3 regions of the Colwellia sp. F1 genome follow, and region 3 is predicted to be linked to each of the others. Evidence: predicted binding sites of a transcription regulator. Region 3 holds the regulator's gene; each other region holds the start of a gene.
The links. The regulator sigma-54, encoded in region 3, starts transcription at its own class of promoters, with help from an activator protein. The targets are predictions, from matches to a motif close to GTTGGCACGNNNNTNGNNT.
Positions count from the first base shown of each region.

Region 1: the regulator sigma-54 is predicted to act here: its motif matches at 4,257-4,275, upstream of AC0UA9_RS11435 (PEP-CTERM sorting domain-containing protein).
Region 2: the regulator sigma-54 is predicted to act here: its motif matches at 5,116-5,134, upstream of glnK (P-II family nitrogen regulator).

Region 1 is NZ_JBWDLI010000010.1:155,303-162,535, forward strand. It holds gene oadA (sodium-extruding oxaloacetate decarboxylase subunit alpha) at 1-1,386, opposite strand, end outside; gene AC0UA9_RS11420 (OadG family transporter subunit) at 1,397-1,684, opposite strand; gene AC0UA9_RS11425 (alpha/beta hydrolase) at 2,102-2,914, shown strand; gene AC0UA9_RS11430 (hypothetical protein) at 2,951-3,259, opposite strand; gene AC0UA9_RS11435 (PEP-CTERM sorting domain-containing protein) at 3,469-4,158, opposite strand; gene AC0UA9_RS11440 (bifunctional aconitate hydratase 2/2-methylisocitrate dehydratase) at 4,814-7,233, opposite strand, start outside.
Region 2 is NZ_JBWDLI010000004.1:225,160-232,392, reverse strand. It holds gene AC0UA9_RS05455 (tetratricopeptide repeat-containing diguanylate cyclase) at 1-1,552, shown strand, start outside; gene AC0UA9_RS05450 (hypothetical protein) at 1,542-2,765, shown strand; gene ovoA (5-histidylcysteine sulfoxide synthase) at 2,795-4,981, shown strand; gene glnK (P-II family nitrogen regulator) at 5,178-5,516, shown strand; gene AC0UA9_RS05435 (ammonium transporter) at 5,579-6,862, shown strand; gene AC0UA9_RS05430 (peptidylprolyl isomerase) at 6,965-7,233, opposite strand, start outside.
Region 3 is NZ_JBWDLI010000015.1:65,695-72,927, forward strand. It holds gene AC0UA9_RS14040 (KpsF/GutQ family sugar-phosphate isomerase) at 1-957, shown strand, start outside; gene kdsC (3-deoxy-manno-octulosonate-8-phosphatase KdsC) at 1,000-1,548, shown strand; gene lptC (LPS export ABC transporter periplasmic protein LptC) at 1,545-2,180, shown strand; gene lptA (lipopolysaccharide transport periplasmic protein LptA) at 2,188-2,742, shown strand; gene lptB (LPS export ABC transporter ATP-binding protein) at 2,723-3,487, shown strand; gene AC0UA9_RS14065 (RNA polymerase factor sigma-54) at 3,620-5,131, shown strand; gene hpf (ribosome hibernation promoting factor) at 5,175-5,462, shown strand; gene ptsN (PTS IIA-like nitrogen regulatory protein PtsN) at 5,487-5,939, shown strand; gene rapZ (RNase adapter RapZ) at 6,016-6,870, shown strand; gene AC0UA9_RS14085 (HPr family phosphocarrier protein) at 6,878-7,216, shown strand.

The DNA of each region.
Region 1 (7,233 bases), on a different contig from region 3:
CGTTGGTATGGGTTCAAATGCTGCTGGATTGTTACGGTTTTCTAAAAACTTCAGCCCTATTTGTGGGAATAACGCATAAGTTAATACGTCGTCAATCACCTCACTGGCTAAGTCAATGCTTTTCTCTGCTGCTAAATTTTGCAACTCTGTTGTTAGCCTGTCAACTTCTGGCTCAAGCAGATCCGCTGGGCGGCAACTAATAACATCTTCACCATCTAACACACGCGCTTGTAATTGTGCATCAACCGGTGCTGCAGTTGCACCATACTCACCTTTTAATACGCCCGTAGTTTCTTTCGTGATTGACTTATAACGCTCACCGGTTAGTACATTTAGTACCGCTTGTGTACCAACAATTTGTGAGGTAGGTGTAACAAGTGGAATATAACCTAAGTCTTTACGAACTTTAGGGATTTCAGTTAACACTTCATCAAACTTGTCTGCCGCGCCCTGCTCTTTTAGCTGGTTTTCCATATTGGTTAACATGCCACCAGGGACTTGTGCAGTTAAAATTCTTGCATCTACGCCTTTTAAACTTCCTTCAAACTCGGCATATTTTTCTCGAACATCACGGAAATAAGCCGCAACTTCTGCCATTTTTTCAATGTTTAACCCCGTATCACGTGCACCACCTTCAACAATAGAGGCAATGGTCTCTGTTGGCGAGTGTCCGTAAGTCATGCTCATGGAAGAAATTGAGGTATCTATCACATCTACACCGCTGTCAATCGCTTTCATTTGGGTGGCAACACTTAAGCCCGTTGTTGCATGACAATGTAAAGCAATAGGCAGTCCAACTGCTTCTTTCAAGCGGTCTATTAACTCTGCTGCATCGTACGGTTTTAATAGGCCTGACATGTCCTTGATACACAATGAGTGTGCCCCCATGTCTTCAAGTTGCTTAGCCATAGTTAACCAGCCTTCAAGGGTATGAACTGGGCTTTCGGTGTAGCTTAATGTACCTTGAGCATGTGCACCAACTTTCACCGCGGCTTTAATCGACGTTTGTAAATTACGTACATCGTTCATCGCGTCAAAAATACGGAAAACGTCCACACCATTAACATGGGCACGTTCAACAAATTTTTCTACAACATCATCAGCATAATGGCGGTAGCCTAATATATTTTGGCCACGAAATAGCATTTGCTGCTTTGTTTTTGGCATGGCTTTTTTCAAAGCACGAATACGTTCCCAAGGATCTTCGCCTAAGTAGCGAATACAAGAATCAAAGGTTGCACCACCCCAGGACTCAATTGACCAATAGCCAACGTCGTCTAATGTTGATGCAATCGGTAACATGTCCTCTAATCGAAGACGGGTTGCAAGAATTGATTGATGACCATCTCTTAAGACAACTTCGGTAATACCTAATGGTTTGCTCATGGTTATGCCCTTATTTCTTTTTTAAATTCTGTTGTATAGCATGTTTTTGGCGGTATTGATTTACCGACCCGCTTATTGCTGCGACTATCGCAGGCGATATTTCACCGTCTACTTTTTTTTGCGCCTGTTTTTTTGAGTTTCTTCTATTTTGTGTATTAGACTCAGGGAACTTAACTGCTAGTTTTACTAAGACAGTGTTAATAAAAATAATTAATAAGCCTAAAAAAGCGAACACAAACACCATTCCGGTTAGCATAAGTGTGCCAGCTTCTATAAACTGCTGCTCCATACTGTTCATTTTTTCTTCTCGTTCGAAAAATTATGAAATTAGAATAATCACTCCAATTATTAAAAACAAACATTATTTTGCAGTTTCAGAAAAATAATTTTTAGTCAAGCGCCAAAACAATGGATATTCATGTTTTTTTACTAAATATTCAGATTTTTTTACTAAATATTCAAAACAAACTGCATAACAAGATATTGTATACAATATAATTGCAGCGTATATAAGCCACAAATGAGCAATATCGCGTATTTTATACAATATACACAGATGAATGACTTATTCATTTGCTATGCATAATATGCATAGACTCATGCGTTATTTTCTGGCTAGTTTGCTGAAGAAAACCAAGCAAGGATTTTTTTTCACGCGATTATCTTGTAAAATTTGACCTTAATAACAACGAAATAAAAGTGAATACACCACCTAATGCATAAATTTAATAAGCAAAAATTAGCCCGTTTACTGTGCCTGTGGTTAATTATTATGCCTGGTATCCCTTTTATACTTATTTCATTAGGGTTATTAATTTACCCTCACTGGCCTCGTGATTTTTCATCGGTTAGCCAGTTTACACTTACAAAAGATCTTGAATACATTACTTTGTCTGCCCACGGGGTCAACGACTCACCACGTAGTTGGAGTGACGAATTACAACAGTTAATGGCATTAGCGCCTTATACCCAGCTTAAGCATGTAATTATGCAAAACCACAGTATTAACTGGCAAGATTATGCCAGCAATGTCTTTAGTTGCTCTGTTTCAGGGAAAAAAATAGGCTTTGGCATTGGTCAAAGGTTAGCTAGCCAAACGACGCTCAAGGCAATTCATGCTATTGGTCATAGTTGTGGTGCTTTTGTTGCTTTAGGTATATGCAAGGGGGCAAAATCAGTTAACCCAAGTATTATTGTGCAAACCACTTACTTAGATCCTGTCGCAGTATATTCGGGTATATTTTGGCAATATGGCATTGAAAATTTTGGCACCTGTGCCAACTATAGTGATAGCTATATTGATACACGTGACACTGTACCTGGCAGCAACCAAGCATTACCCTATGCTTACACATTTGACGTAACAGGTCAGCAAACTGAAAAAGACAGCCAATACCCACCCCATGCTTGGCCAACACGTTTTTATATTCAAGCCTACCAAAGTAAAGACGTCCCCATATTATACCAAGCAGACTCACCAATAACGGCACAACATCAAAAAGACGAACTTATCCCCTGGCAACCGTAACAAGCTAAACAGTGAATAATTCAAGGCTATTAGCACTTACTTTTGAATCGCTTTTAGCTTAAGGTCAATATATTCACACCAGGCTTTACTCGCTCGTTGTGGCACAGTTGAGTTTTCTCGAACACCTAGCTTAAATTCAACCACTGATTGCCATTCATCTGAACCAAGATCAGGGCCATGCCCATTACCATCACTGGTGTCAATAATGTCGTCAACATAACGCTGCCAGGACGCTGTGCAAAGGTTACTCGATATATTGGCCTGCTTAAGCTGGTCGTTAATTATAATACCAATAATAATGGCAATCAGCATTATTGAAATAAACATAACTAACCATTGCTTCATAAAGCCCCCTGTACCTCTAATCGCTTTCAATCAACGCATTGAAACTGCTTAAATTGAGCCCCGCTTAGCTAACCTTATCACCTGGTAATGCTACGCTAAAAACTTTAGAAATAAAAATGCCGCTCGACTTAAGTGAACGGCATTAGCACCTGTATGCTGTTTTTATCCTTCCTGTTTATTCGTTAACTTTAATCAACAAGGCAAAGTAATTATCTAGGCGCCTTTGCTCTACGGACTAATAATAATGCTAAACCTAAACCGAATAACGCTACCATGTTTGGCTCTGGCACTGACACTGCTAGTGTCGGACCGCTGCCGGGTTTAATATTCACGTTTAACGATGAGCTATATAAATTAAAGTTATTTGACCCCCAAGCTTTATCACCTAGCCAAAACCCAAAAGTTTCATTATCTAAAATTTCATCATATACCGATTTATTGGTATTAGCAGCATCAAAAACAAAGCTTTGTGACGTTAAATCATTAACACGGTTTATATCTTTTGGGTTAAATGTATCTGCCTTATTGGCAGATGAAGCTGCCATCACCTTCCAGTCTTCTGCTACAGAAAAGAAACCCCAAAAGTAATTATAATCGTCGGTATTAGAAAAGGTTAATGTTAACTCAAAGCTTTCAATTTCATAATCAGCAAACGCTGACAAGCTAAAAGCATCGTAGAAACGACTACAACCACTGTTAGATGTTGTATCAGTTACCTTGATATAGTCAGCGGCTAGTTGGTTACATTGACTAGGCGCACCATTTAAGCTGCCACTTGGTATGCTCTTATCTACACCATAGTCATGGGTTAACTCAGTAATTAATGCTGCTTGTGACGTATTAGCAGCTAAACATAACACAATGACAGAGATAAATTTATTTAATACACGGTTTTTCATACTACTTCCTTTTTAAAAACAATCATAACACTTGCAAACACCCTTTTAATTTACTTGGCACTGGCATTGATAACTCAATATAAAATACACAAGGCATAAAGCAGGTATCGTGCCAACCTACAAAAACAAGTAAACCACTGTTTTGTATGTACTAAAGAACAGCCAAAAAAATTACTAGCCAGCTATTTATTGCACAATCGTAGTAATGTAAATATTTATGACAATAATTTAAAAGCATAATTAAAGCACAATTAGCTGATGTAAATACGGTGTTCCAAATGTTAACTTATTGTACAAATAAAATAGTACAAATGTGATATAAATAAGTAAGCAGTGACAAGGTGCTTTTTCTGAGGTGTTCAGACTGAGTTATTCTCTAGTACGCTTGGTTTCCCCAAGTTTATGTAAAATTATCTGACATTATCTCGCGCAAGCGTTTTGCTCAAAGCCCGTCATTTCTTTCATGCTATTAACAGTATTCGTCAGGTGAGTATGATAAATGTCATCATATGAGCAAACACTACCCGCCTGGCAAAAAAAAAGAGTTGCCATTTTAACTAAGCGCGATTTTTACCTCACCACTTCATTAAAATAAGCAACCCTTAGGTTTTATGTTTGGGCTATTCTATTTTACCCGTTTCGCTAGTAAGTAAACTTACATCACTTTGATAGGTACCGCTGTATCTACAAACTGTGTACTCATTTCTTCAGCCGGCGGTACGAAGTCAGTTAAGGTAATACCTTCTACTGCTTTTTTGTACTCTTCAAGTGAAGGGAAGCGGCCAAGAATCGTTGATAGTACAACTAACGGGGTTGAACCTAGTAGCGACTCGCCTTTTTTCTCTGCTGTATCAGCCACTACACGGCCTTGGAATAAACGAGTAGAGGTAGCAATAACCGTGTCACCTGGTTCAGCTTTCTCTTGGTTACCCATACATAAGTTACAGCCAGGGCGCTCTAAATACATAATTTTTTCATATTTAGTACGTGCAGTGTTTTTCGGGCTCACATCGTCAAACTCAAAACCTGAATACTTCTGTAAAATATCCCAGTCACCTTCTGCTTTAAGCTCATCAACGATGTTATACGTTGGTGGCGCAACCACTAAAGGCGCTTTAAATTCAATTTTAGTGCCTTGAGCTTCCATATTACGGAACATTTGCGCAATAATTTGCATATCACCTTTATGAACCATACATGAACCAACAAAACCTAAGTCTACGGTTTTATTGTTGTAGTACGACACAGGGCGAATAACATCATGTGTGTAGCGTTTTGACACATCATCGTTATTAACATCAGGGTCTGCAATCATTGGCTCATCAATTTTGTCTAAGTCAACAATAACTTCTGCGTGGTACTTAGCGTTGTCATCTGGTCTTAGAGCTGGTGTCTCGCCTGATTTAAGTTCATTAATCCGTTTGTCTGCTAAAGCAATTAAGCCATGCAGTGTTTTTGCAGCATTTTCCATGCCTTTATCAATCATGATTTGGATACGGCTTTTCGCTAACTCAAGTGAGCCTATTAATGTTTCATCTTGCGATATGCAGATTGACGCTTTAGCTTTCATCTCTGCAGTCCAGTCAGTGAAAGTAAAGGCTTGGTCAGCCAGTAAAGTACCTATATGTACTTCAATAACACGGCCTTGGAAGACATTTTCACCACCAAATTGCTTAAGCATTTGCGCTTGTGTTGCGTGAACAACATCACGAAAGTCCATGTGCTGTTTCATTTCGCCTTTAAAGGTAACTTTTACCGATTCTGGAATTGGCATTGCTGATTCACCCGTTGCCAAGGCAATTGCGACAGTACCTGAGTCAGCACCAAAGGCAACACCCTTAGACATACGAGTATGTGAGTCACCACCAATAATAATAGCGCGGTCGTCCACAGTAATGTCATTCAATACTTTATGAATAACATCCGTCATTGCTGGGTAAACACCTTTAGGATCACGTGCTGTGATTAAACCAAACGCATTCATAAAGCTCATTAATTTAGGCGTATTTGCTTTTGCTTTGCTATCCCAAACAGATGCTGTGTGACAACCTGACTGAAATGCACCGTCAACAATGGGCGAGATAGTAGAAGCTGCCATCGCTTCAAGTTCCTGACATGTCATAGGGCCTGTAGTATCTTGTGAACCAACAATATTCACTTTAACACGCACGTTTGAACCTGCATGCAATGGTGATTCAGATAAAACGCCAACAGCATTACGGTTAAATATTTTCTCAACTGCCGTTAAACCTTGGCCTTCATGTGAGATTTCTTTTGACGCTGCATACACACTAGCAGGTTCAACACCCAAAGCCTCTGCAGCAAATGTTTGTAGTTTTTTACCAAACGTTACCGCGTATGAACCGCCAGCTTTCATAAACTCCATTTTTTGTGGTGTAAAGGCTGATGAAATATCTGCAAGTTCTTTATCACCGTTGTAGAGTTTTTTTGCTTTTGTGTCAATCGTTAACACAGTACCTGTGGCTACAGAGTATGCTTCTTTTAATACCGCATCGCCATTTTCATCAACAATGGTGTTACCATTAGCGTCTACTTGCTTAACCCAGTTTTTCAGATCAAGCCCAATACCACCGGTTACATCAACCGTAGTTAAAAAAATTGGCGCAATACCATTGGTACCAGCAACAATTGGGGCAATATTAATAAATGGTACATAAGGACTGGCTTTTTTACCCGCGATAAGTGCAACGTTGTTGACACCGGACATACGCGATGAGCCAACACCCATAGTACCTTTTTCAGCAATAAGCATAACTTGCATGTTAGGATGCTTCGCTTGTAAGGCTCTGATTTCTGCTTGTGCTTCTGGTGTACTCATACATTGGCCGTGTAGTTCACGGTCAGCACGAGAATGAGATTGATGACCTGGCGATAATAAGTCAGTTGAAATATCACCTTCGCCAGCAATATAGGTTACTACGTCAATTTTTTCAGCAACATCTGGCAGTTTAGTGAAAAACTCAGCTTTTGCATAACTTTCTAACAGGTCTTTAGCAATACTGTTGCCCGCTTTAAACGCAGCCTCAAGGCGAGCTGTATCAGCTTCATATAAAA
Region 2 (7,233 bases), on a different contig from region 3:
AAAAGAAAACTATGCTTTTTTGGCTATACAAGCTAGCCAAGAGCTAGCTTACACGCAAAGTTTAACCGGTATTTATGAGTTGTCATTAATAGAGCTGCAAACCGCTTTTAAAGAAGCATTTGCACTGGATGATAAGTTTTTAATTGCCAAAATTAATGAAGTTTACGGTGCGATATATGGTTACATGGATGATTATGCCCAATCGGTTGAACACTACAAGAAAGCGCTCGCTACTTACCAGCAATTAGGCTATCCCTATTATATAGCGGAGGCAGTGTATGGTTTAGCTGTTACGTACCGTTATTGGCAGAAGTATGATCGCGCAATTGAGTATTATCAACGTTATCGAGCAACCATTGAGTTTAGCCCTAATAATGTTAATGGTAAGTTTTTTGCTGCCTATGGTGTAGCCATGAGTGAAGCGGCTCAAGGTCGTTGCGAACAAGCATTAATATCGATAAATAAGGCAGTGAATTTAGCAGGGTTAATTGACTACAAAGCTGAGTTATACAAACACAAAGCCCAGTGCTTAATCAAAGCTAATAAATTAGCAGCAGCGACAACGGCTTTAGCAAAAGCCAATGAAATCTTTGCACGCATGCCAGAATTACAAGGCACAAGTTGGCAAATAGACACGATAAAAATTAATGCTGAAATACTACAAGCAAAAGGCAATAGTAATGCAGCATATAAAGCACTAGCGCGCTATAATCAGCAGAAAGTTGCCTTGCTAAAGCATAACATGTCTGAGCGTCTGTTAAGCGTGAGAGGCGCCTTAGAGGCTGAGCGGCAAAAAGTAGAAATATCATTACTGCAACAACGTGCCAAAGTGCAGCAATTACAAGTTGCACAACAAAAACAAGCGAACGCGCTTCAAGCATACATTATTGCTGTTGTGATATTACTGGTGTTTTTTATGTTGTTCATTACTTTGTTGCAGCGACACAATAACAAAAAGTTGACCCAACTGGCAGTGCGTGACCCACTGTCTAATTCTTTTAATCGGCGCTATGTCTTCAACTTTCTTGACAAACTAGTGCACGCTAATCAAGCAGAAAAAAATACTATTTCGATCATGGTGATAGACATTGATGATTTTAAGCAGGTTAATGATTTATACGGACATCCGTTTGGGGATGAGGTGATTAAAAAAGTCGCAAGTATTGGTGCTGACGTCTTAAGAACAGAAGATGTTATCGGCCGTGTTGGCGGAGAAGAGTTTCTTTGCGTGTTACCCAGAATAAATGCAGCGCAGAGTTTACAAATTGCACAGCGTTTTGTAAATACCGTGAATCAATTTACCTTTGTTACTGAGGCTGGGAGCGTAGATAAAACCAGACAACAAGTAAAAGTTACCGTTAGTATCGGTTTAGCAACCACTTCCAAAGCGGTACAAACAAGCGCAGCGTTATATCTACAAGCAGACAAAGCACTGTATCAGGCAAAATACAGTGGTAAGAATCGGGCGATACAATACCATAATTCGATGAAGTACTTACCGCATGATAAAGTGAGTGACCGCAATGAAACGTCAACGCTAAATGAAGCATAGTCACTTTTCTCCACTCATGTCATCTGCAGTTTTACCCTCTTCACAATCGCCTTTACGTATATACAAACAAGCCGTTAGCTTGCTGCAGTGTTACTTAAAACAGCTAGGCTACCAAGCGCAAATTCACTTTGAGCTAGAAGGGTGTTATCACATCACAAGTGCCAAGCACACTTCGCAAAAACTCAATTTTGATCTTATCAATCAATATTTACGTAGTGTCAACATAGACGGTGAGATTGTTAGCGAATATTGGCGAAACCAGTGGGAATATGTCTCTTTGTTTAAGGGACAAAGCCCATTAAAAGAAGCCATGAATGTGCATTGGGCGCTGCAACAATTACCACAGTTATTTAAAATGCTATACCGTGACGTTGGCTTAGTGAATACATTAATTAAGCCGGTGGTTTGGTCAGGTGATCAAGGCAAGCTAGCACAAGGCTCTAAGCAAATTTTTACCCATGATACACGTGCTGTTCATATTCCTAATGCCATTCAGCTCAATGTAAGTGTACTAAATAACCAAGGTGAAAACCTGATTGCCCAAAAGCGGTTTGGTGAATATTTACAATATTGCTTTTTATCGACGAGCTACCAATGTGCTTTGTTGTATTTACCAGAAGAGGCGGCTTTTGAGCGTTTAACGTTGAAAACACAATATGGTTTAGCACAAGAGTTGTGTTCACCGGTCGACATCTCGGGTGGACATCAAGGTAGTGTCGCACTATATACAGTGTTAGGGAAGCATAACCAACAAATGGGTGAGGAGCCGTTGTTGTATGATCACTGCAATCAAATATTATCCGTTGAGCAAAACTGGCAAAAAACAGCACGAATTGAGCACAGGCTAGGGGCATCAAGTGTTGCATATAACCCCTACGTTAATGTGATCTATGGTTTGCTCAATGTTATAGATGCCATTGAAGCTTATGAAAAAAATAATGACCTATCAACTCCTAAGTTTATGCCAGTAGCTCTACCTACTTCACTCTATACCCCTCAAGCACGAGGACAACAAAAAGACTCTTCACAAAGGTCTAGACAAGATGTAGGAGCGATAGAGTTATTTAAAGCCAGTACTTGGTTTAGTGATAGTTTACATTCAGTACAAGAGAAATATATTTCATTAAAACCAAGCACAGCGCTTGACTGCCCTGTGCGGTTAGGGGATAAAATAAAAAAAATGGTGTTAAATAACTACCTTGATAAACAGTAACCACACCGAATAAAACAAGAAGCCAACTTATGGATTACAAAAAATCAGCACATATTAAAGCGCCATTATTAAGTGGCTCTAGTGTTAGTGCAAAGAAACAAGCACTTAAAGCTTACTTCAGACAAACCTGGACAGAATATGAATCACTGTTTTCGCTTATCAATGATGACAGTGCTTATTTTTTACGCCCAGAGCCTTTGCGTCATCCATTAATTTTTTATTTTGGTCATACAGCAAGTTTTTATATTAATAAACTGCTCTTGGGTAAGTTCATTTCAACGCGGCTTAATGCAAAAATAGAAGCAATTTGCGCAGTCGGTGTTGACGAAATGAGTTGGGATGATCTAAATAACGCCCATTATGATTGGCCCAGTGTTAATGAAGTTAAGTGCTATCGAGAACAGGTGTCGACCCTAATTGAAAAACTTATTGATACAATGGCGTTGCAACTGCCTATAACTCAAGACTCCCTTGCTTGGGTGATTCTTATGGGGTGTGAGCATGAACGTATTCACCTTGAAACCTCATCCGTTATTATGCGTATGCTACCTTTAGAATATTTAACAGCAAATGAACATTGGCCTAGTTGTTCAAAGCAATCAAGTGCACCAGAAAATACCTTAATGCCAGTTAAAGGTAAGTTAATCACCTTTGGTAAACCGGCCAGCGATGATACCTTTGGTTGGGATAATGAATACGGGCAGAACACAATAAATCTTGATGATTTTAAAGTGTCTAAGTATCTAGTTTCTAATCAAGAATATTTAGCTTTTGTGAAGGCTGGTGGTTATCAACGGCCCGAGTTTTGGACTGAAGAGGGGCAGCAATGGCTACATTTCACTCAAGCCACCATGCCGCGCTTTTGGCTAGAGAAAATAAGCGAGAATAATGAAGTATCGTATTGGCAACGCAACCTGCTCAATGAAATACCGCTGCCCTTAAATTGGCCCGTCGAAGTTAACTATCTTGAAGCCAAGGCATTTTGCCAGTGGCGAAACAAGCAAAACTACCTGCTTAGCAAAGAGTCGGCTGAAGCTAACTACATCCGCTTACTAACAGAGGCCGAGTGGTTATGTTTACGTGATAAGGTTAAGGGGGATTTAGCCTCTTGGGATAAAGCGCCAGGCAATATAAATCGCGAATATTATGCCTCATCTTGCCCGGTAAACCAGTTTGAACATGAGGGCGTATTCGACATAGTTGGCAATGTTTGGCAATGGACAGAATCGCCCATAGATGGCTTTAAAGGCTTTGAAGTTCACCCCTTGTATGATGATTTTTCTACACCTACTTTTGACAGTAAGCATAACCTTATTAAAGGTGGCTCGTGGATTTCAACAGGTAATGAAGCACAACAACATTCTCGTTATGCTTTTCGTCGGCATTTCTTTCAGCATGCCGGCTTTCGTTATGTAGAGAGTGCTAGCCCTCAACTACCTAACCTTGAGGCAAATCACTATGAAACTGACCTTAATATCTGCCAACAGCTTCATGCCCAATACGGCATAAGTGCAACCGACTTAGCAAGTGCCGCATTACCTAAAACACTACAACACTATAGTAAGCAAATAACAGACCACGTAATAGCTGCGATAGCACAATGTAAAGTCGCCACGACTAAGTGTCTTGATTTGGGCTGTAGTGTGGGCCGTAGTACTTTTACTTTAGCGCAACATTTTGATCAGGTAGACGGTGTTGACTTCTCAGCCCGCTTTATTCGCCACGCTGTTCATTTAGCGCAAGGAAAATCGGTGCGCTATCAACTAAAAAATGAAGGTGATATTGTTGATTTTCATGAAATAAGTCTACTAAAAGCGGATACAGTTAACCGTGAAAAAGTTCACTTTAGCCAAGGTGATGCGAGTAACCTTAAAGACTCCTTTGCGGGCTATGATGTAGTGATTGCTCAACACATACTTGAGCAACACTATGATCCACGTTTATTTTTACAAACTATACATCAACGCTTAAATAGTCGGGGCTTGCTAATCATTATCTCAAATTATGATTTTGACGAGCAGCAAACAGTAAAAGCGAATTGGTTAGGGGGAATGAAAGTTAATGGCGAAAATGTGACAGGCTTTGATGGCTTATCAACACAACTAACACCCTACTTTGCCTTAATAGAGCAACACCAACTTACGCGTGTTATTAAAACAAATCATCGTAATTATTCACTGAGCTTCCCTCAATTAAGCGTTTGGCAGTTGAAATAAAACAGCAGTATCTATTCTTCTCTCGTTGCACCAAATCAAAACTCAATGCCTCATTATTGTGCTTTTATGGTGCAACATCGCATTTTAACCACAATATAAAATAAATAAGTCATTGATATATGATGTTTTATCTTTATGGCACATGAATTGAATTAGTCAGCTTACTATTCGCTAAAATTATAAATAGAGGTTTGCTGTGAAAATAGTCAATGCAATAATAAAACCATTTAAACTAGACGATGTGCGTGAAGCGATTTCAGGCATTGGTGTTGAAGGGATCACCGTCAGTGAGGTGAAAGGGTTTGGTCGTCAAAAAGGGCATACCGAATTATATCGTGGTGCAGAGTATCAGGTCGACTTCTTACCAAAAGTTAAACTTGAAATCGCGGTGCATGATGACATCGTTGAGCGCTTGGTTGAAGTCATTAGCCAGTCTGCTTATACAGGTAAAATTGGGGATGGAAAAATTTTTGTTTACAGCCTTGAGCAGGTCATTCGTATACGTACGGGTGAACAAAATGAGGAGGCAATTTAGTCGATATTTTTATTATTTTAAGGCTGAGTAATTACCAAAACAAAATTTTTTAAGGATCAATGATGGAAAACAATATTTTTCAATTGCAATATGCGCTAGACACTTTTTATTTTCTAATGTGTGGTGCGCTCGTTATGTGGATGGCAGCAGGTTTCTCAATGCTAGAAGCAGGATTAGTACGCGCTAAAAACACCACTGAAATATTAACTAAAAATGTCGCACTGTACTCAATTGCTTGCATAATGTACTTAATTGTTGGCTACGATATTATGTATGGTGGTGGCGTATTTCTAAATAACATAGGGCTAGACGGTGCGAGCAATGCTCAAGCCCTAGTTGACACTGTATTGGTAGAATCAGCAGAAGCCGGTTTTGCTGGTGGCGCTGTTTATTCTAATGCCGCAGACTTCTTTTTTCAGGTAGTGTTTGTTGCAACGGCAATGTCTATTGTTTCAGGGGCAGTTGCTGAGCGCATGAAGCTATGGTCTTTCTTGGCATTTACTGTGGTACTAACCGGCTTCATTTACCCTATGGAAGGCTCTTGGACTTGGAATGGCGAAGCTGTTTTTGGTCTGTATACCTTAGGTGATCTTGGTTTTTCTGATTTTGCTGGCTCAGGTATTGTACATTTAGCTGGCGCTTCAGCCGCACTAGCAGGAGTATTATTACTGGGAGCACGCAAAGGTAAATATACTAGAGATGGAAAAATACATGCAATCCCGGGGGCCAACTTACCAATGGCAACTTTAGGTACCTTTATTTTATGGATGGGATGGTTTGGTTTTAATGGTGGTTCAGTATTAAAATTAGCCGACATCACTAGTGCTAATTCTGTTGCTATGGTCTTTTTAAATACCAATGCTGCAGCTGCAGCGGGTGCTTTTGCCGCGCTAATAACCGCAAAAAAACTCTTTAAAAAAGCAGATTTAACCATGACCTTAAACGGCGCATTAGCAGGGCTGGTTGCAATTACCGCCGAGCCTTCTACACCGTCGCCAATTCAGGCAACAATATTTGGTGCTATTGCAGGTGTTATCGTTGTGCTTTCAGTACTTGCGTTAGATAAAATTAAAATTGATGATCCAGTGGGGGCTATCTCTGTCCACGGAGTTGTGGGTTTCTTTGGTTTAATGATAGTACCTATCACAAATGCTAGTGCTAGTTTTAGTGGTCAGTTAATTGGCGCGGCAACGATTTTTATTTGGGTATTTACAACCAGTCTTATTGTTTGGTTTGCTTTAAAGAAAACCATGGGTATACGGGTTAGTGCAGCAGATGAATACGAAGGGAGTGATATCACTGATTGTGGCATGGAAGCCTACCCAGAATTTGCACGTATTAAATGATCTTTAGCTAAAAAATAAACTAAGTCTATTTTAGTTTGAACTAAGGTAATAAAAAGTAGCGATTAAGCTGCTTTTTATTACCTTTTCTATAAGGAGTAGGAGCTAGCGCTTTAAGAAGCGTTTGCTAATTGAAAAAGCAAGTAAGCAAAATATAGTAAACAGAGCCGGCGAGCCGCCGCTACTACTGCCACCCGACTCAGTATTACCAGAGTCTGCTATCAAGGTATTTTTTGCCGGAGACAATTCTGCGTCTGTCACTTCTGATGAATCAACGATGGTAATTTGTTCAATCACGACAAAGTTTTCAATACCTGGTGCCGTCATATCAGAGCAAGTTTGAGTTTCAGCTATTACCATGGGGATCCCTTGTA
Region 3 (7,233 bases):
TTTAAAGAACTTGCCAAAAATGTAATTAATATTGAACAACAAGCTATCGTGGAGTTGTTACAATATATTGATGATAGTTTTGAAAAATCATGCCAATTAATGTTTAACTGCCAAGGGCGCGTTATTGTGATTGGTATGGGAAAATCTGGCCATATTGGCGGAAAAATTGCTGCGACACTTGCTAGCACTGGTACCCCTGCTTTTTTTGTTCACCCAGGGGAAGCAAGCCATGGCGACTTAGGGATGGTTACCAATAATGATGTCGTACTCACCATTTCAAATTCAGGTGAAACAGCCGAAGTACTTGCTATTATTCCGGTAATAAAACGCATTGGTGCTAAGCTGATTGCCATGACAGGCAACACAACTTCCACCTTGGCAAAGTTAGCTGATACTCATCTTTGCATTAAGGTTAGCACTGAAGCTTGTCCATTAGGCCTAACGCCTACGTCAAGTACCACGGCAACCTTAGTCATGGGCGATGCAATTGCAGTTGCTTTGCTTAATGCGCGCGGCTTTACCGCAGATGATTTTGCATTATCACATCCTGGTGGTAGCCTAGGGAAACGTTTACTGCTGCGTTTAAGCGATATTATGCACCAAGGTGAGCGCCTTCCTCTTGTTTCTGATGAGGCATTAATCAAAGATGCTCTGGTAGAAATGTCGCTTAAAGGTTTAGGAATGACGGGGGTTGTTAACGCAAATAACCAACTAGTGGGTTTATTTACCGATGGCGATTTACGCAGAATTCTTGATCTACAAATTGATATTCACCACGATAAAATAACGAGTGTTATGACCACATCGCCTACAGTGGTACAAGCTGATATGCTAGCAGCACAAGCGCTAAATATCATGGAAGAGAAAAAAATTAACGGTTTAATTATTGTTGATAATAAACAAACCCCTATCGGCGCCATGAATACACATGATTTACTGCGCTCAGGAGTACTATAAATGAACGCTAAAAAACAGAGTGACAGCCCAAAGCCCAATAACATGGCGAACACATTATACGGTGAGGTTTGTCACACCACGTTAGCACGCGCAAAAAATATAAAATTATTGGTCTGTGATGTCGATGGCGTTTTTTCTGATGGCCGAATCTATTTAGGTAATGACGGCGAAGAACTAAAAGCCTTTCATACCAAAGATGGCTTTGGCATAAAAGCCTTAGGCAGCAGCGGTGTTGAAGTTGCAATTATAACGGGGAGACGCTCAGCAATAGTGGCCAACCGAATGGCCGCTTTAAACGTTAAACACATTATACAAGGGCAGGAAGATAAACTTCCTGCATTAACCAAACTGGCCAATCAGCTTAATTTAACCCCAGATGAAATAGCCTATATAGGTGACGACATCCCTGATTTAGCCTGTATTAATTATGTTAACTTAGGTATTGCTGTGTCTGATGCACACCCTACGGTATGTGCAAACGCTGATTACATCACTTTTACCCGCGGTGGTTTTGGTGCTGTAAGAGAAGTGTGTGATTTAATCATGCAATGTCAAGGCTCACTTAACCAGGCAACAGGCGCAAGTATATGACACGCGCCAATACCCTCGCTTTTTTAGTGTTACTCATGGGGGCAACCGCTTACGGCATCATTGAGTGGCGCCAGGCAGAAAAAGCACCAGAAACAGGTGTTGCAAACAAGTTAACCCCTGATTTTATTGCCGAAGCACTCAAAACCGATATTTATACCGACACAGGACAACTTTCCCATGCAATCATTGCTGATCGCATGGAGCATTACGCAGAGCTTGAGGTCACGCACTTTGAGTTACCCAATTACACCCTATATCCCCAAAATCACCCTAATAAAATCTCAACGCCTAACAGCAATAACCTAAATAACAGTCTACCTAAGCTTGCTAGTACGCAAAACCCACCGTGGAAACTAAGTGCAAAAGAAGCAACACTGTATAAAAACAATAGGGTTATTTTAAATCATCGCGTACACTTAAGTGCAACCGATAAAAATAGCTTAATACAAGCAATATACTGTAAATATTTAGAGCTTGATTTAAATACTAATATTATCAGCTCAGAGCAAACAGTGATGGTGCAAGGTAAAGACTTCACCATGTATGGCTCTGGTTTGATCATTGACTTAAACACTAAACAGATGACTTTAACTGAACATGTGCGTACCATTTACAAAAAAAACAATAGTTAATACCTTCATGACACTTAAAAACCTTAGCAAAGCGCTATTATTTAGCACACTACTGCTCTCGTTAGGTCTACCAGCTTCTGCTGCAAAAAAAGATCTTACGCAAGAAATCACCATAAAATCTAAGCGGCAATCTGCTGATTTAAAAAATAAAATAGCAAGTTATTTAGACGACGTAAATATCAGCCAAGGCTCTATTTCTATCGTTGCTGATATTGTTCAGGTATATAGCCATCATGATGAGGCAACTAACGAAAAATATGACACCTACCTTGCCAAAGGTGAACCCGCTATTTTCAAACAAGAATTAGAAGACGGGAGCTTAATTAGCTTGCAAGCAAATGAAATAAAATATCAACCAGATCAATACATCATTACTATTTCAGGTAACGCACAAGTTAAGCAAGCTGGTAGCAAAGTTACTGGTGAAACAATTACTTACAACACATTAAGTGAAAAATTAGAAGCGATTAGTGGTCAAAATGAATCGGTAACCACTATTTTACAGCCTGCTCAAATAAAAGCCCAACAAGATAAGAAAAACAATGACAGTAACAAACCATAAAGCTGACGATATATCGAGCAAATCAACCTTGATAGCTCAAAATTTATCAAAGTCTTATAAAAATAAAAAAGTCGTTAAGCGCGTTAGTTTAGCTGTAAGTGCTGGCCAAATTGTTGGTTTGCTAGGCCCTAATGGCGCTGGAAAAACAACGTCTTTCTATATGATTGTCGGTTTAGTTCCAAATGACAACGGCCAAATTATACTCAACGATGAAGACGTTACCCTTGCTCCTATGCATGAACGAGCAAGACGTGGCATAGGCTATTTACCCCAAGAAGCCTCGATATTTAGAAAGCTCACAGTTACTGATAATATTATGGCTATTTTGCAAACTCGCAAGGGCCTTAATGAACACGAAAGGCAAAGTAAACTAGAACAACTACTAGAAGAGTTTAGTATTAGTCACATTAAAGACAACTTGGGTATGAGCCTGTCAGGTGGTGAACGAAGACGGGTAGAAATAGCAAGGGCATTGGCCGCTGATCCTGAGTTCATTCTACTTGATGAGCCCTTTGCAGGTGTTGACCCAATTTCTGTTGGTGATATAAAAAAAATAATTATTCACCTTAAAAATCGCGGTATTGGTATATTAATTACTGATCATAATGTGCGTGAAACACTTGATGTATGTGAACATGCATATATTGTTAGTCATGGTGAAATAATTGCTGAAGGTGACTCTGATCAAATTCTTGCGAATCAAACGGTAAGAGATGTATACCTAGGCGAACAATTCACGCTATAGTTAACTTAAGCATGAGAACTTTGGCTATACTGAACTCACTTAGGCTATACTAACCTTAAGTGACTAAAAGTAATTTTTAAATTAGTTATCATAATGTTAGCAATATTTATTAATAGGAAGTAAAAAAAGTAGATGCGCCCAACTCTGCAACTCCGAATAGGACAGCAATTAACGATGACACCGCAACTGCAACAAGCGATCAAGCTGTTGCAGCTGTCTACGTTAGAGCTTCAGCAAGAAATACAAGAAGTACTTGAAAGCAACCCTCTACTTGAAATAAGTGAACAAGACAGATCTAGCGCTGATACGGAAAATAGCGCTAACGATAGTTCAGAGAGACTTGAAGAGGCCTTTTCAGCCACAGCTGAAACAACGACCAGTGAAGAACCATCGGCAAGCATTGATGAAATTAGTACGACAGAAGCCATGGAAAAAAGTGATATTCCTGAAGAGTTAAACATAGATACAACTTGGGAAGAAAGCTACAGTGCCGGCACCTCAAACACTGGTGCTATTAGTAGCCCAGGAGAAGATTACACCTATCAAGGTGAAACAACTGACTCAATTCAAGATCACCTTTTATGGCAAATGGAGTTAACGCCTTTTTCTGAAACCGATAGAGCCATTGCCATAGCAATTATTGAAGCTGTAGACGATGCAGGTTACTTAACGGTTTCAAGTGAAGATATTTTAGAGAGTGTCGGGATTGAAGGGCTAGAGCTTGATGAAGTAGAAGCCGTTCTAAAACGTATTAATGTATTTGATCCTATAGGGGTTGCCGCGCCGTCGATTGCTGACTGTTTACTAATTCAATTAAACCAGTTTAGTTCTGACACTCCTTACTTAACAGAAAGCAAATTAATTATCAGAGAGCATATTGATTTACTGGGTAGCCGTGATTACCGTCAACTCATGCGTAAAACACGGCTGAAAGAGGATGACTTACGTGAAGTGATGCGGTTAATTCAAAGTTTAAACCCTCGCCCTGGTGATGTGATTGATAAAAGCGATGATCAATACGTGATTCCTGACGTTTCCGTAGAGAAAAAAAATGGCCGCTGGGTGGTTGAGTTAAACCCTGATAGCGCTCCTAAGCTGTCAGTCAATCAACAATATGCCGCCATGACTAAAACAACAAAGTCATCGAGTAACGACGGCCAATTTATTCGCGCTAATTTACAAGAAGCCAAGTGGTTTATCAAAAGTTTAGAATCACGCAACGACACTTTACTCAAAGTATCAAACTGTATTGTACAACGCCAACAAGGCTTTTTAGAACATGGTGAAGAAGCAATGCGGCCAATGGTTTTAAATGATATCGCTGAAGCGGTCGATATGCATGAGTCTACAATTTCTCGTGTAACAACACAGAAGTATATGCATACGCCACGAGGTATTTTTGAATTAAAATATTTTTTTTCAAGCCATGTTAGCACTGAAAATGGCGGTGAATGTTCGTCTACTGCTATTCGATCGTTAATTAAAAAGTTCATTTTAGCGGAAATACCTGCTAAACCGCTAAGTGATAGTAAAATGGCTGATTTACTAGCCGAGCAGGGTATTAACGTTGCTAGGCGCACAATAGCTAAGTATCGAGAGTCTTTAGCTATTCCACCGTCGAACCAACGTAAAAGTTTACTATAATCAGTAACTTTATTTTTAATTGAACTAAAGAAGGATCATACTTATGCAAATTAATCTTACGGGCCATCATGTAGATATCACTTCATCATTACGCAACTATGTTGAAACAAAGCTAGCCAAGTTAGAGCGTCACTTTGACCATATTACTAATGTTTACGTAGTATTAACGGTAGAGAAGTTAGATCAAAAAGCAGAAGCCACAGTGCATTTAAAAGGTAATGAAATTCATGCCTCTGCGGTGAATACCGACATGTATAGTTCAATAGATAATTTGGTTGATAAACTCGACCGCCAGATACTCAAATATAAAGGCAAAATAACCCAACATTAGCTTAGCGCCACCACTTAAATTATTATGACACTACAAAATATCTTAACACTGGACTGCACGCAATGTGCAGTACCAGTTCGCAGTAAAAAACGCTTACTTGAAAAAATATGTCAGCTTGCTGCCCAGGAATTAGGCAATGTAAATCCAACCGATCTATTAGATAGCTTACTGAGCCGAGAAAAAATGGGCAGCACAGGTATTGGTAACGGCATTGCCATTCCTCATGCTAGGCTCAGTAATACAGACAAAGCGGTTGCTGTTTTTTTAACCACTGAACAAGCCATTGATTTTGACGCTATTGACAACCAGCCAGTTGATATATTTATTTGTTTATTTGTCCCTGAAAATAACACACAGGAACATTTAGAAACACTGCAAAGCATTGCAAAGCTTTTTAGCGATCGTAAAACAGCTAAAAAAGTACGCAAGTGTATAAACCAAGAAGCAATGTTTGACCTGATTCAGCAAGCCATTTAAATTTTAAACAAGCAAAGTGACAACTTGTAACACCCTCGTTTCTCGACTTTTTTTATCCGCAATTGAGATTTAATATATGAAGCTTATAATTGTTAGTGGTCGCTCTGGCTCAGGTAAGTCTGTAGCATTAAGAGTATTAGAAGATTTAGGTTATTATTGTGTTGACAATATTCCCGTAAATTTACTGCCAGCATTAACGCACACCGTGATTAATGATTATGAAAATGTCGCCGTAAGTCTAGACGTGCGAAACTTACCTAACAACCCGCAAGATATAGAAGAAATCATTGAATATTTACCCAATGCCGTTGATGTTACCACCTTATTTTTAGATGCCGATGATAACGATCTGATTCGACGGTTCAGTGAAACCAGACGGTTGCACCCACTGATCAAAAATAATATCGCCTTAGACCAAGCCATAGCACTAGAAAAAGAATTGTTAACACCAATTTCAATCAATGCTGACTTATACATTAACACCAGCGAATTAAGCCCACACCAATTAGCTGATTTAGTGCGCGAGCGCATACTGGGCAAAAAAACGGGTAATATGGTGCTTGTTTTTGAATCATTTGGCTTTAAACACGGTATTCCAGCCGATGCTGACTATGTATTTGATGTGCGCTTCCTCCCTAACCCACATTGGGAAAAAGAGTTAAAACCCTATACTGGCTTAGAGCAACCAGTAATAGACTTTCTTGCCAGCCAGCCCATTGTCACTAAATTTATTTGGCAAGTTAATAGCTTTATGATGACTTGGTTGCCTCACTTAGAGCGCAATAACCGTAGTTATGTTACTATTGCTATTGGTTGTACAGGCGGCAAGCACCGCTCGGTTTATATTGCTGAATTATTAGCAAGAAACTTTATCAAAGAACAAAAAAATGTACAAACGCATCATCGAGATATAAAAAAAAGCATTGAGTAACGCCATTATGCCATCACATAAGCCTAAATTAGCAGCAAGCAGCACACCAACTGCAGAGACAGCGGATACCAATATCATCGTAAGTAAAGAAATTACCATTATTAATAAGTTAGGCTTGCACGCCAGAGCTGCAAGTAAGCTAGCCTTACTTTGCCAAAGTTTTTCGGCGAACATCACCTTATCGCTTGAGCAAAAAGAAGCTGACGCCAACAGTATAATGGCTATTATGTTATTAGCTGGCGGGCAAGGAAAAGTTGTAAAAGTAACCGCTCAGGGAGTTGATGCGCCAGCCGCTTTAGCAGCTATAAGCCAGTTAATTGGCGATAAATTTGACGAAGATGAATAAATAACATTAAATAACCA